DNA from 2 places in the Brevibacterium aurantiacum genome. Region 1 is predicted to be linked to the other one. Evidence: predicted binding sites of a transcription regulator. Region 1 holds the regulator's gene; the other holds the start of a gene.
The links. Region 1 encodes LexA, which represses DNA repair genes until DNA is damaged. Its sites were predicted from a motif close to TCGAACANNTGTTCGA; they were not measured.

Region 2: a site for LexA is predicted at 3,901-3,916, ahead of CXR25_RS00370 (HNH endonuclease signature motif containing protein). Genes of this name have one in related genera too.

Annotation. Positions count from the first base shown of each region.
Region 1 is NZ_CP025333.1:2,636,051-2,643,399, reverse strand. Features, by position in the region: gene dapF (diaminopimelate epimerase) at 1-906, shown strand, start outside; gene CXR25_RS12130 (class I SAM-dependent methyltransferase) at 956-1,570, opposite strand; gene hflX (GTPase HflX) at 1,682-3,157, shown strand; gene CXR25_RS12120 (ATP-dependent DNA helicase) at 3,154-5,121, shown strand; gene lexA (transcriptional repressor LexA) at 5,212-5,967, opposite strand; gene CXR25_RS12110 (LysM peptidoglycan-binding domain-containing protein) at 6,202-6,534, shown strand; gene CXR25_RS12105 (histidinol-phosphate transaminase) at 6,544-7,349, shown strand, end outside.
Region 2 is NZ_CP025333.1:75,976-83,324, reverse strand. Features, by position in the region: gene CXR25_RS00375 (nucleobase:cation symporter-2 family protein) at 1-1,559, shown strand, start outside; gene CXR25_RS00370 (HNH endonuclease signature motif containing protein) at 1,721-3,787, opposite strand; gene CXR25_RS00365 (HAD family hydrolase) at 4,052-4,729, opposite strand; gene CXR25_RS00360 (M50 family metallopeptidase) at 4,794-5,543, opposite strand; gene CXR25_RS00355 (LysE family translocator) at 5,780-6,460, shown strand; gene CXR25_RS00350 (sugar phosphate isomerase/epimerase family protein) at 6,536-7,349, opposite strand, start outside.

The DNA.
Region 1 (7,349 bases):
CTGGCCGACGATGACAGTGCACTGGAGATGCATCCCGAAACGATCGCGCAGCTCGCCGATCGCCGCTCGGGACTGGGCAGCGACGGTGTCATCCGCATCGTGCGTTCAGCGAGCAGCGGGATCCCCGGTGCACAGGAACAGGCCGAGGCCGGCGCCGAATGGTTCATGGACTACTACAACCACGACGGCAGCCTCTCCGAGATGTGCGGCAATGGAGTGCGAGTCTTCGCACACGTGCTCGCCACGACAGGACGCGTTGCGGCCGATTCGAGAGAGATCCTCGTCGGTACCCGTGATGGCATCAAGACTGTGCGCACGGTCCTCAACCCGGCACTGGGCAAGCAGACCGGCGACGCGACAGCCTCGGTAGAGCAGACGCTGCCCGGATCAGCAGCCGACTCCTGGTACATGATCGACATGGGCGAATGGTCACTCGACGACAGCGAAGACGTCATCGTTTCGACCTCGGGCATCGAAGTGCCCCGCCCAGGCATGCGCGTCGAAACAGGCAACCCGCACACAGTGGTCGCCTTGGCGGAGTCCGCCGAGCTCGAGAGCGCTGAACTGCGTGATGCTCCCGTTCTTGACCCGGTTCCGCCGCAGGGATCGAACGTCGAATACATCGTGATGGAACCGGCCCGCAGCGATGTGGCCGGGGGAGAGGGCGCCCTGCGCATGCGGGTGTTCGAACGTGGTGTCGGTGAGACCCGATCCTGCGGGACAGGCGCCTGTGCCGCAGCCATCGCCGCCCATCATTGGGCAGGACCGAACTCACCCCTGCAGTGGCGAGTGGACGTCCCCGGAGGCCAGCTGCGTATCGGCATCACACCCAACGAGGACGGGACACGCGGCAGCGTCACCCTGTCAGGACCGGCAGTGCTGGTCGCCGACGGCACGATCAGCTGACTGGCGGCCGGCACAGACCGACAGCCAAAACGCGCAGACTGACGATGCGTCAGTCTCGGTCGATCGTGAGGACGCGGTAGCCCTTCGACGATCCGGTGCGTACGACGCTGAAGCCGGTTCCGAGGGTTGCGATGAGCCACTTCTGCAGCGAATCCGCGCCGAGGTTCTTCGAGACGACCAGATCTGCGCGCCCGCCCGGGGCCAGGCGAGGCAGCCAGGTGCTCAAAAGCTCATGCAGAGCTTCCTTGCCGACCCTGATCGGCGGATTCGACCGGATGGCACTGAACTGCAGCTCGGCTGGAATCTCATCAGCGGTGACGGGACGAATGGTCTTGAGTCCGTGACGCTGCGCATTCTTGGCAGTCGTTTCAAGGGACCGGGAGTTGACGTCGAGTGCCCACACCCGCACATCCACCTCGGCGTCCTTGGCGCTCAGGGCCGCGTCCAAGGCGATCGGCCCCCAACCGCACCCCAGATCGAGGATGTCTCCGGGTTCGGGCACCGGCAGATGTCGCAGCAGGACCGCGGTCCCCAGATCCAAACGCGTGGGGGAGAAGGTCCCCGAGACGGTCTCGACCGTGACTTCACGGCCAGCGAGATCGAGGGTGAGCTCGCGTGTTTTGGCCTCGCTGCTGGGCGATTCGGTGAAATAGTGCTCTGACACCGTTACAGTCTAGACGGCTGTGGGAGAATTGATGGACACCTCTCTCAACTGAGGGGAGACTCTCCGCGCGACACCATGTGGCGCCGAGGGTAGAAACGAACAAAGGAATGAATGACGTCCACTGAAAAAGAGCGTCGGGACGCGATGCTCGATCGCGTTCTCGCACGAGGTGCCCAAGCTCTGGACACCAACGAATCACACGTCGACGACGCCTCGCAGTTCGATCTGGCTGAAAGAGCGGCCCTCAAACGAGTCGCTGGCCTGTCCACCGAACTCGAAGACATCACCGAAGTCGAATACCGCCAGGTTCGCCTGGAGAAGGTCGTCCTCGCAGGACTGTGGAACACGACGCAGGCCGATGCTGAGAACTCGATCCGGGAGCTCGCTGCTCTGGCAGAGACCGCCGGCTCGGAGGTCCTCGACGCGATCATCCAACGACGTGAGACCCCGGACCCCGGCACGTACCTCGGCAAGGGCAAAGCCGCCGAACTGGCCGAGATCGTCGCCTCCGTGGGTGCTGACACCGTGATCATCGACTCCGAACTCGCACCCAGCCAACGTCGCGGACTCGAAGACGTCATCAAGGTCAAGGTCGTCGACCGAGTGGCTCTCATCCTCGACATCTTCGCTCAGCATGCGAAGTCCCGCGAGGGCAAGGCCCAGGTCGAACTGGCCCAGCTCGAATACCTTCTGCCGCGTCTGCGCGGTTGGGGCGAGTCACTGTCTCGCCAGGCCGGTGGCCGAGTCGCCGGCGGTGCCGGAATCGGTTCCCGCGGTCCCGGTGAGACGAAGATCGAACTCGATCGACGTCGAATCAGGGCCAGAATGTCGAAGCTGCGCCGTCAGATCACCGCGATGGCACCGTCGAGGGACACGAAGCGCAAGAACCGCGCCCGCAATCACATCCCCTCGGTGGCGATCGTCGGCTATACCAACGCCGGCAAGTCATCACTGCTCAACCAGCTCACCGACGCCGAGGTGATGGTGCAGAATGCGCTGTTCGCGACCTTGGATCCGACTGTCAGACAGTCCCGGACCGCCGACGGCATCACCTTCACCTACACGGACACCGTCGGATTCGTCCGGAACCTTCCCCACCAATTGGTCGAAGCATTCCGCTCGACATTAGAAGAAGCCTCGGACTCGGATCTGCTCCTGCACATCGTCGATGCCTCGCACCCGGATCCGCATGGTCAGATCCATGCCGTGCGCGAGGTACTCAAAGACGTCGAGACAGGAGACATTCCCGAACTCCTCGTCTTCAACAAGGCCGACATCGCTGATGAAGCGGTGATCACCGGACTCCACGCAGAGTACCCGGAGGCACGTTTCGTCTCTGCTGTGACCAAGGAAGGCGTCGGAGAGCTCGTCGAGACGATTGAGTCGATGCTGCCCTCGCCGAACATCGAGGTCACCGTGCTCATTCCCTATGAGCGAGGAGACCTTGTGTCGAAGATCTATGCCCTCGGCATGGTCGAACACGAAGAACACGGTGCCGGCGGAACCTCTATGCAGGCGAAGGTTCCGGCAGAACTGGCCGCGGAACTCGCAGACTTCCGACGTCCGGACCTGGTCATCGGCGAGTGAGCACCGTCGAAGAACTGCTCGAGTCCGCCGTAGGGGCCATCGGCGGCTCGACCCGAGAAGGTCAGACAGAGATGGCCCAAGCAGTCTCCTCGTCGGTGGACAAGGGCATCCATCTGCTGGTCCAGGCCGGCACCGGTACCGGTAAGTCCTTGGCCTACCTGGTTCCGGCGGCCGAGTACTCCAGTCGGACGGGCAACCGCGTCATCGTGTCCACGGCGACCTTGGCTCTGCAGACGCAGATCATCCACCGAGATCTGCCGCGCCTGTTCAAGGCCGTGAAGAAGACTCTCGATCCGCTGCCACGGGCTGCTCTGCTCAAGGGCAGGCGCAACTATGTCTGCAAGCACAAGCTCGGCGGCGGATACCCCGATGAGGGCGAAGGCATGCTCTTCGACCTCGGTGCGGACGCGGAGGCCGGTCGTAAGGCCAGCGACCGGTCCGGCCTCGGTGAGGAGATCCAGCGAATTCGGACGTGGGAGAAGACCACAGAGTCCGGCGACCGCGATGATCTCCTGCCAGGCGTCAGCGACCGCGCCTGGTCAGAGGTCTCGGTCAACTCCTTCGACTGCCTCGGCTCGAACTGCCCCCTGTACACCGAATGCTTCGCTGAACTGGCCCGCAACAACGCGGCCGAAGCAGACATCGTCGTGACCAACCACGCACTCCTGGCCATCGACGCCTTCGGTGACAACACCGTTCTGCCCGAACACGATGTCATCATCATCGACGAGGCCCACGAACTCAAGGACCGGGTCACGAACGCACTGTCGGGGCAGATCAACACCAGCATGCTCTCCGCCGCCACTAGCTCCGTGCGCAAGCACACCATCGTCCAGGACGGCGTCGTCGCGCTGCTGGACTCCGCGGCCGCAGCGCTCGAACGCGCCCAGAGCGGTGTCAGCGAAGGTCTGATCCTCAACATGAGCGAGGCACTGTCCCTCGCGCTGGCTCAGATCCGTGACTCCGCACGACAGATCATCAACGACATCGGCGGCAAGACCGAAGACTCCGACGCCGGTCGGCAGATGGCCAAGGCCCGCTGCCAGGAGATCTTCGAACTGGCCGAACGGTTCTGCGATCCCGGCAAGAACGACGTCGTGTGGCTCTCGCGCAGCACCTTCCGCGAGCGTGAGACCACGAACCTCGTCGTCGCCCCGCTCAGCGTGGCCGGCACCATGCGCTCGGGGATCTTCGAGGACTCGACGGTGGTGGCCACCTCGGCGACCCTGTCCCTGGGTGGAAACTTCGACGCCGTCGCAGCGTCCCTGGGACTCTTCGGCCCCGACGCACCCAAGTGGGACAGCCTCGACGTCGGATCACCCTTCGACTACGGCAAACAGAGCATCCTCTACGTCGCCGCCCACCTCCCGCGTCCTGGCCGCAGCGGTCTGAGTGAACAGGCACTGGATGAACTTGAGGAACTGGTCACCGCCTCCAAGGGCGGGGCACTGGGACTGTTCTCCTCCCGGGCGGCCGCAAATGCCGCAGCCGAACACCTGCGGGCGAAACTCGACATTCCGATCCTCCTCCAAGGCGATGACGGACTGCCCTCACTCGTCTCCCAATTCACCGCAGATGACCAGGCCTGCCTCTTCGGCACCATGTCACTGTGGCAGGGAGTCGACGTTCCAGGTCGGACCAACCGCCTGGTCATCATCGACCGGCTTCCGTTCCCCAGGCCCGATGACCCACTGATGCAGGCAAGATCGAAAGACGCCGACAACCGCGGAGTCAACGGCTTCATGGCCGTCAGCGCCACCCATGCCGCACTGCGCCTGGCACAGGGAGCGGGTCGCCTGATCCGCTCAACCAAGGACAGGGGAGTCGTGGCCGTGCTCGACTCGCGCCTGCGCTCGGCTCGCTACGGCGGATACCTGGTGAATTCGATGCCGTCGATGTGGCCGACGACGGATTCCGCGCTCGTGAAGTCCAGCCTGGGACGTCTGGCAGCCACCGACGACTGATTTGAGCCCGAGACGCACTGTGCCCCCGACCGTCATCGGTCGGGGGCACAGTCATCGGAACCTCAGTGGTCGAAGACCTGGGGAGAAAAGTCAGAGGCGACGGATCACTGACACGACGAGACCCATGATCTGGGCATAGGTGCCGTCGATCGGTTCATAGTCCTTGTTCTGGGGGAGCAGCCACTGGTGGCCGGCCTTGCGCTTGAGGGTCTTCACAGTCGCCTCACCATCGAGCAGGGCGGCGACGATCTGACCGTTGTCAGCGGTGTGCTGCTTGCGCACGACCACCCAGTCGTCGTGACAGATCGCGGCTTCGATCATCGAGTCACCGACGACCTTGAGCAGGAACATGTCGCCCGAGCCCACGACCTGTGTCGGCAGGGAGAAGACATCGTCGACCTCCTGCTCAGCCAAGATGGGCCCACCGGCGGCGATGCGGCCGACGACGGGGACCTGGACGGTGTTGTTGGCCAGCTCTTCGTACTTGGCCCGCTCTGCCTCTTCTTCCTCGAAGGGATTGACCACTTCGATGGCGCGCGGGCGCTTCGGGTCTCGACGGACATAGCCGAGGCGTTCGAGCTGGGATAGCTGGTGAGCCACGCTGGAAAGCGAGGCCAGCCCGGCAGCCTTGCCGATCTCGCGCATGCTCGGCGGGTAGCCGTTGGTCACGACTGCGCGTTCGATGGTCTCGAGGACCAGACGCTGTCGTGGGGTCAGACGAAAATCGCCCTCGCCGGTGGAGCCTTCCGGAATCGAGACGTCCTCGTCATCGCTGCGGGCGGCTGCGATTTCGCTGGCGACGTCCTCGTTGCGGGGACGGCCCCTCCCTCGTTTGTTCTGAACCATTGCTCGTTCCCCTTCGTTCTATTCCCGCCAGCCTCACCGCTTGATCCTCACGTCGAGAATTCTCGTGTCAGTGCCGCCTGAGATGGTTCTTTCAGATCAATCAACAACGCTGGTTCTCTCTCATTGTCGCATAAATGTTCGAGTTGGACTGGACATATGTTCGATTGGCATGTTGAATAGAACAGACGTTCTACCTATTACGGGTGGAATCGTACGAAGGAAAGAGGTTAAGCGATGTCTGCACTGAACCAGGAACTGCGTTTCACCACTCGTGGACGCCAGGCCATGCGCCTGCTTCGGACCATGGTGTGCGCTCTCGTCATCGTCGGCGGAGCATTCTTCGTCGCCACACAGTCGTTCTCGGCAGCCGCCGGAGCAGAGACTGAGGACATCGGCATCGACGCCGAGGCAGTCGTCGTCGGTGAAGGGGAGTCACTGTGGGCAGTGGCCGTGGATCTCGGGATCGACCGCGACACCCGCGATGTCGTCGCTGACATCGTCGACATCAACCACCTGTCCTCGCCTGTGGTGCACCCGGGGCAGACCTTGGATGTGCCCAAACGCTAGACTGATGCGGTGGGAAATAACGAGTCATTGCCAGTGCGTTCGGACCTAGTCGGCCTCAAGCCCTACGGCGCTCCGCATCTGGATGTGCCAGTGCAGCTGAACGTCAACGAGAACGCCTATCCGATCCCCGATGTGGTCGTCGAGAGTATGCGCGCAGCCGTCGACGGACACTTCGCCGGACTCAACCGCTATCCCGACCGTGAGTTCGAGGACCTGCGCGAGCATCTCGTCACCTATCTGCAGGGCGTCAATGACCGCGCCGGACAGTCCGTCGAGCTCAGCTCCGACATGATCTGGGCGGCAAACGGGTCGAACGAGGTCCTCTCCCATATCGTGCAGGCCTTCGGCGGACCCGGGCGCACTGTCCTCGGATTCACCCCCAGCTACTCCATGCACCCCCTGATCACCACTGGCACCGGTGCCACCTGGCAGGCCTCGGCGCGCAACGACGACTTCACGCTTGATGCGGAAACCGTCGCCGCCGAGGTGGCCGCATTGAACCCGGACATCGTCTTCCTGTGCACCCCCAACAACCCGACAGGCACCTCGATCGACCTCGACGTCATCGAAGCCGCCTACGACAACTGCTCAGGCATTGTCATCGTCGATGAGGCCTACGCCGAATTCTCCCGACCTGCACGCGCCTCTGCCATGACGCTGCTGGACGGCCGTCCCCGGTTGGTCGTGTCACGGACGATGAGTAAGGCCTTCGCCTGCGCCGGACTGCGTCTCGGTTACGCCATTGCGTCACCGGACCTCATCGATGTTCTGCGCCTCGTGCGACTGCCCTACCACCTCTCGGAAATCACGCAGGT
Region 2 (7,349 bases), 1.5 Mb from region 1:
CAGAGGCTGCCCGTCCGGAGGATGAACGACTCCCGGTCGGCACCTCATTCGCCTACGGTCTACAACACGTTCTGACCATGTACGGCGGCATCATCGCTGTGCCCCTCATCATCGGCAAAGCCGCCGGACTTGATGGCGCCGGAGTCAGCGTACTCATCGCATCATGCCTGTTCGTGGGCGGGCTGGCCACGATTCTGCAGTCATTCGGCGTTCCGTTCTTCGGCTCGCAGCTGCCTCTCGTCCAGGGAGTGTCCTTCGCAGGCGTTGCCACCATGACGTCGATCCTCGCGGGAGGTGAAGGGCTTCCGGAGGTCTTCGGCGCAGTCCTTGTAGCCTCGGCGATCGGACTCATCGTCGCCCCAGGTTTCGCGCTCATTGTGAAGTTCTTCCCACCTGTTGTCACGGGCACCGTCATCACGACGATCGGCCTGTCCCTCATGCCGGTGGCCGCAGGTTGGGCCATGGGCGGAAACGCCGAGGCACCCGATTACGGCAGCGGTCGCAATATCCTCATCGCCGTCGGCACCCTGGCCATCGTCCTCATCCTCAGCCGGATTCCGGTGGCCGCGATCTCCCGCCTGTCCATCCTTCTGGCAATCGTCGTCGGTACTGTCGTCTGCCTCATCTTCGGTTGGGCCGATTTCTCTCAGGTCCTCGATCGCGGCGTGTTCGCGTTCCCCGAGCCGTTTGCCTTCGGAATGCCGACGTTCTCTGCGGCAGCGATCATCTCGATGTTCATCGTCATCATCGTCACCTTCGCAGAGACCACTGCAGACATCATCGCGGTGGGTGAAATCGTCAAGACCAAGGTCGACTCCAAGCGGATCTCGAATGGTCTGCGTGCGGACATGCTGTCCTCGGCAGTGTCACCGATCTTCAACTCCTTCACCCAGTCGGCCTTCGCCCAGAACGTCGGACTTGTGGCGATCACCGGGGTGAAGTCCCGTTTCGTGGTCACCGCCGGCGGTGTCATCCTCGTCGTCCTCGGCCTGCTGCCTGTCATGGGCGGCGTCGTTGCCGCGATTCCCTCCCCCGTCCTCGGCGGCGCGGGCATCGTCCTCTTCGGCACAGTCGCAGCGTCGGGCATCCGCACCCTGTCCAAGGTCGAGTACGAGGGCAACCTCAACATGATCCTGGTGGCGGTGTCCTTGGCGTTCGGCATCATCCCGGTCGTCCAGCCCGACTTCTACAACTCCTTCCCCTCATGGGTCGGAATCATCCTCCACTCGGGAATCTCCTCGGCAACCCTGATGGCCGTGCTGCTCAACCTGGTCTTCAACCACATCGGCGTGCGAAGCAAGGACCGCACCGAGCGTTCGGTGTTTGTCGCAGGCACCGGTCGAGTCATCCGCAGGGACGAGCTCGAGCGCCTCATCAACCATGAAGCACTGTTGGCAGAAGGCGACACCGTCAAGGACGGGAAGATCGTGGACTGCAACGGTGAGGAAGTTCCTGTTGTCTCGGAGCAGCAGCACGAGAAGGTCGTGGAGGCGATCAAGAGCGGAGAGGCGCAGACTCAAGATGACGTGCGTCGAGTGATCAAAGAGACCGAAGACTGACCCTTACGGGTCAACGGCCCGAAGGACGGCCTGACTCTCTCGGACGAAGCAGGCAGTTCCAGCCGCCGGTGGTGGTGCACACGCACACATCACCGGCGGCTGGCTGTTTGGGTCGGTAAATTGGCTACCGTGGTCCGAAACTGACCGCTGGGGCCGGAGGCTCAGAACGGCGGTGGGCCGCCGGAGTCCCAGATCCACTCGTTCTCATTCACGGTTGAGCGACCGCTAAGCAAGGGGGTGTTCTTCACCCACCCTGCCTGTCCATCGGCAGCGGCTGGTCCGGGGCACCCCTCAGAGATCTGTGTGTCTCCGTGCCATCTCTCGCCTGCTGGCCGGGTTGTCGACTTCGGCGGGTCAGATGTTGGGGCCGCCTGCCGTTGCAGTTCCTCGAACACCTTCGCGTGGGCGGCGTTGATCGGATGGTCACCTGCCGCCACCTCGGTGCTCAGTCCGTGTCGGAAGACGTATTGAACGAATCCTGCCCGGTTCATTCGCACCGAGTATTTGCGATCTGTCTTTGCTTGATGGTGCATTTTGCACAGCGGGTGGAGATTGCCGAATCGCGTCAGCCCACCATCCGCCGGATGCTCATGGTCGAACGGCACGACATGGTCGATCTCCGTGGTCTCCGCTCTGCGTGTGCATCCGGGAATCGTGCAGGCCTGCCATTTCGCAATCAAAGTCTGCCGGACATTTTCGGGTATCTGGTAGGTCGCCGCCTTGGCATCCACCGGTGTGCCGGTTGCCGGATCTGTGAGAATCCGCGTCCAGGACTTTGCGTGCTTGGCAACGCGCCTCGCGGTCTCTGCTGGGATCGGAGAACCGTCGGAGAATGTTCCGGGCAGTTCTGCGGATCCCGCCAGCGTAAGGAAAGGAACCGTGGTGATCATCTTCGCCTGCGAGTCCAACCACTGCTCGTGAGTGGGCATCGTGAGAACGACTTCCGGCCCGCTTGTGTCCTCATCAGTATCCGAGCCAAGTTTGCCGACACTGCCATTGCTGCCAGCACGGGCCCCGTTAACGCCCTCTTGCACGGCATTGACGACAGCAGCCGGGGTCATAGTCTGTTCAGCGGGCACATCGAGCGGAATGTCGCGCGTCGAAGTCTCCCCTGTCGTCGTATCGGTCGAAGTGACCTGGATGCTCAGCTGCGGGATGGTCCGCGTGAGGATGTCGAACATGAGGGCATCGATTCCACGGTCGTCGTCGATCGCGGCGCCTGGCTCCAACTGGTCGCTGAATGCTGCGATGTTCCCCGATCGGATCGCCCGCGCAAACGCCGCGATCCGCAGGTAGCAGGCCTGCAGTTCGGGAGCGGGTCCGGCCAGAGTGAGGTATGCGGTCCCATCGGGGGTGGTCGTGATGTCGACGCGTCGACGTTTGCTGGCCTCTTCCACACGTTCTTCGAGGGGTTCGAGGACTGCGATCTTCATGCCCAAAGACTTCCTGAAGGTTTCAATCGTGATGTCTGCGCGACGTTGCGCAAGGTATTCATCGATGAGAGGAAGGTTTTCGAACTTCACGTCGCGGCAAGCATGAGCAGTGGCGTGGACGTGCTCGATGGTGAACTCGCCGGCAATGCAGCGGGCAAAGAATTTGGGCAACCCATGTACGAGGGTCATCGCCGAAGTTATCTGCACATATGCTCGTGCAGTTGTCGCCCCTAGAACTGTGGTGAATTCCGCGATGTCTTCGGCCTGCGAAAGTTCATGCACCCAACCGTAGAAGGTCTGATCCAACCGGAAACGGGGAAAGGGCGGAAGCTTGCTCTTACGTTTCTTGCGCTTCGCGGCCGCGGAAGAACGGCGCTCACGGTGGTATCTGCGGACGGTTTCGGCGATCGTCGCATGAGCATAAGGCTGCCCGGGGTGGGGATTGTAGAGCCGCAGATTCTCGACGGTCTCATTGAAGAACAGCTCTGCCGAGACGTCTAGAGCCGACAGCTGAGCCTGATCGCTGGCGGCAAACACCTGTGCCGCCTCGGCGAAAGGAGAATCAGCATCGATACGAAGGCGACGAGCGGAATGTGTCGGCCCAGTACCCGCCCCGCCAGTCCCCGTATCCGTTCCGTCAGCATCAGGCTCGGGTTCAGGTTCGGGTCCGCCGGTGTCTGCATCGGTTGCTTGCTCGGCCGCGGCGTCCTGCACTGTCTTGTCGGATTCAGTCTGGCCAGCGGAATTGCGACCAGGCTCGGATCCGGTGTTGTCGGAATCGGAGGGAATCTTCACTGGTGGTCACCTGATCTTCACGTCGCTGTGAGTGCCTACCTCAATTCTAGTCGCAAACCGTATATTTTAACATTACGATTAGATAACAAACATCACTCTTGTTCGATCTTCAATCGATCAAACATTTAATATGAAAGGCCTAGGGACATCACTACGGAAGGTGGAAACAGGAGAAGAAAGAGAGATAGCGACAATCCGCCCCACACCCGACTGCTCACCAATGCGCGACCGCTCACCAATGCCCGCCCGTTGATCCGTCACAGTTCACCGAATCAACAGTCCCGGCAATTGGTCCATCGCGGTGAAGATCTCATGGGCACCCACGACTTCCAACGCCTCAGGCCGCTGGTGCACTGGCGAGTCGGGACAGAACCCCAGCACATGTGCACCCGCGGCAACGCCCGCTGTCACACCGGTCGGCGAATCCTCGATCACTGCGGTCTCGGTCGGATCAACCCCCAGGGCGGCAGCCGCTGCCAAGTACACGTCCGGAGCCGGCTTCGAATGCGGCAGCTCCATTCCGGAGAAGATCCGACCATCGAAGACGTCGAACAGGCCGATCTTCTGCAGCTGCAGGTTGATCTTGGGACGATCAGCGCTCGATGCGCATGCAAGCAGGCCAGGGTAGGCAGCGTCCAGGTCACGGACCGCCTCGGCGATTCCAGGGATTGCTTCCAGTGAAGCCTCGAGCGCTACATTTCGACGCTCACGAAAATGACTCAGCCATTCAGCGTCGATGCGCACACCAGTGTGCTTTTCGATGACGTCTGCCTCGTCGCGGAGCATCTTCCCCACGAACCGGGAAATGCATTCCTTCCGCGAGATCTGCCACCCCAGCTCGTTGAGCATCTCCCCCAGAACCGTATTCGTGAGACGCTCGGAGTCGACGAGCACTCCGTCGCAGTCGAACAGCACAGCAGCATATTTCGGGCTCGAATCCATACTCTGATTCTGCCACCCGGTACTGACTCAACAGCGTTCGCCCTAGGTCGCACGCCGCCCGAAGTCAGCCGACCGACATCGTGGATGCCGAGTACAGGATGTAGGCGGAGAAGAGCGCGCAGCCGATGATGACCAGCGCGAACAGGCTCAACCAGGCGCCCGCGGGCAGGCTGGAGCCCTGGGCGAGGATGTAGGCATCAGACTGCTGGATGTGGCGCCTGCGGGTGTGCACGCGGATGACCTTGACGAGGTCCTTGAGCGAACCGATGGCCAGAGCAGTTCCCAGGCCGGCGACGAAGATGGAGATCGATTCGATCGGCAGGAACACGACGACGAGCTGCGCGGCCACGGCTGTGACCACCGCAATCATGGCACCAGCGAGGTTCCGGATGAAGATGAGCGCGACCAGCAGAATGAGCGCACCGACCGAGAGTGCCAACGCAGCCCACCCCTGAGTCGCCGAGGTGATGAGAACCAATCCGAGGACGCCGGGTGCCGGATATCCCCAGAAACCCGACCACGTCGCAGAGAATCCGACCTTGCCGAAGGAATTCATCTGCCCCGAGTGGTCGAAGTTCAGCGAAATTCCCTTGACGACCCGACCGGTCATCAAGGCTGCGAACGCGTGGCCGAGCTCGTGGACAAAGGTGACGAACATGCCGAAGAATCGCCAGATTCCGGGCGTCAGCGTGACGACCAGCGGGATTCCGATGACGAGGAGCAGCTGAACGGCGTCGGGTTCAAGGCCGTCCTGACGTCCGAATCCGGCCGTGATGGCTTCCCACCAGGTTGATACACCCTGCTTCAGATCCATGCACGCACCTCCGCCGATTCCTCTCCCGCTGCCGACACCTGATCACCCGCAGCCGACAATTGCTCGTTCATAGCGGCCCAGTCTATGAACCGACCCTGAGTGGCATCTTCAGGGTCCGCGGAGCCACCCCTAAAAGGAGTCATCCCCTCTGCCAAGCCACCCAGATCAGGGCATGTGATCGAAGTCTCCGCGCCAGTCTCTTACCCGCGCTTCATCCGCGCTCATAGAATTCTTCTGTGCCGACCACCGACGCTCTTCTCGCCTTTCTCGCCGCAGCCCTCGTCATCATCGTGATTCCCGGGCCGACTGTGCTCTTCGTCGTCGGCCAGTCACTCTCACACGGTCGACGTTCGGGTCTGACGAGCGTGCTCGGCGGCAGCGTCGGCATCATCCCGATCATCGTGGCCGTGGCCTTCGGTGTGGGCACCATCGTCGCCCAATCGGTCGTCATCTTCACGATCGTCAAGATCCTCGGCGCAGGCTACCTCGTCTACTTAGGCGTCCAGGGCATCCGGCATCGCAAGATCGGCAATGAGGTGCCCGAAGACCCAGCCCTGGCACGAGAAGCCGACGCCGAGGTGGAATCGTTCGTTCCTGCCGGACGCGAACTCAGCTACCGGTCGATGTTCATGCAGGGCTTCATCGTCGGCATCTCGAACCCGAAGACGATCATCTTCTTCGTCGCCGCCCTCCCCCAGTTCGTCTCGATCGAGGCCGGGCATGTGCCGCTGCAGATGATCATCCTCGGCCTCCTCTTCCAAGGCCTCGCCCTGTTCTCGGACGGATCCTGGGCCTTCATCGCCGGGACAGCGCGCAGCTGGTTCGCTCGCTCGCCGAGGCGGATGTCACGCATCCGTGGAATCGGCGGCGGCATGCTCATCGGCCTGGGCGGAACGCTGGCCTTCGCCAGCCAGTAGTCCGCCAGCCAACAATCCGAGATCGCTCGACGCTCCGGCCCGAGAAATCGAGCCTACTAGCTCGAGAATCCGCGCTCACTGGTTGGAGAACGCGGCGTCAAAGGACGTCTCGGGCCGCTTCCACAGCAGTTCACGGATCCGCACGACCGCCTCGGCGGCTCCATGGAGACGATCCATCCCGGCATCCTCCCATTCGATGGAGATCGGCCCGGTGTAGCCGATCGAGCTCAGCGCTCGGAAGGCATCCTCCCAGTGCATGTCCCCGTGCCCTGTCGACACGAAGTCCCACCCTCGCCGAGGTTCGCCCCAGGGAAGATGTGAACCGAGGATGCCGCTTCGTCCGCTTGCAGGCCGAAGTCGTGTGTCTTTGCAGTCGACGTGGTAGATGCGGTCGGCGAAGTCGGTGATGAAGCCGATCGTGTCCAGGCCCTGCCACAGCAGGTGGCTCGGGTCCCAGTTGAGACCGAAAGCTTCCCGGTGGTCGATGGATTCCAGGGCCCGCACGGTCGTCCAGTAGTCGTAGGCGATCTCGGAGGGATGGACCTCGTGGGCGAAGCGCACGCCTTCACCGTCGAAGACATCGAGGATGGGATTCCACCGATCGGCGAAGTCCTCGTAGCCGGCATCGATGACCCCGGCCGGAACTGGTGGGAACATCGCCACATACGGCCAGATCTTGGACCCGGTGAACCCGACGACCGTATCCACACCGAGCTTTCGGGCCACTCGAGCCGCCCGCTTCATGTCCTCGGCGGCCCGTTGCCGCACGCCTTCGGCTTCACCGTCGCCCCAGACATAGTCGCGCACGATCGCCTGATGGCGGAAGTCGATCGGATCATCGCACACGGCCTGGCCCGCGAGGTGGTTCGAGATCGCCCAGACCTTGAGA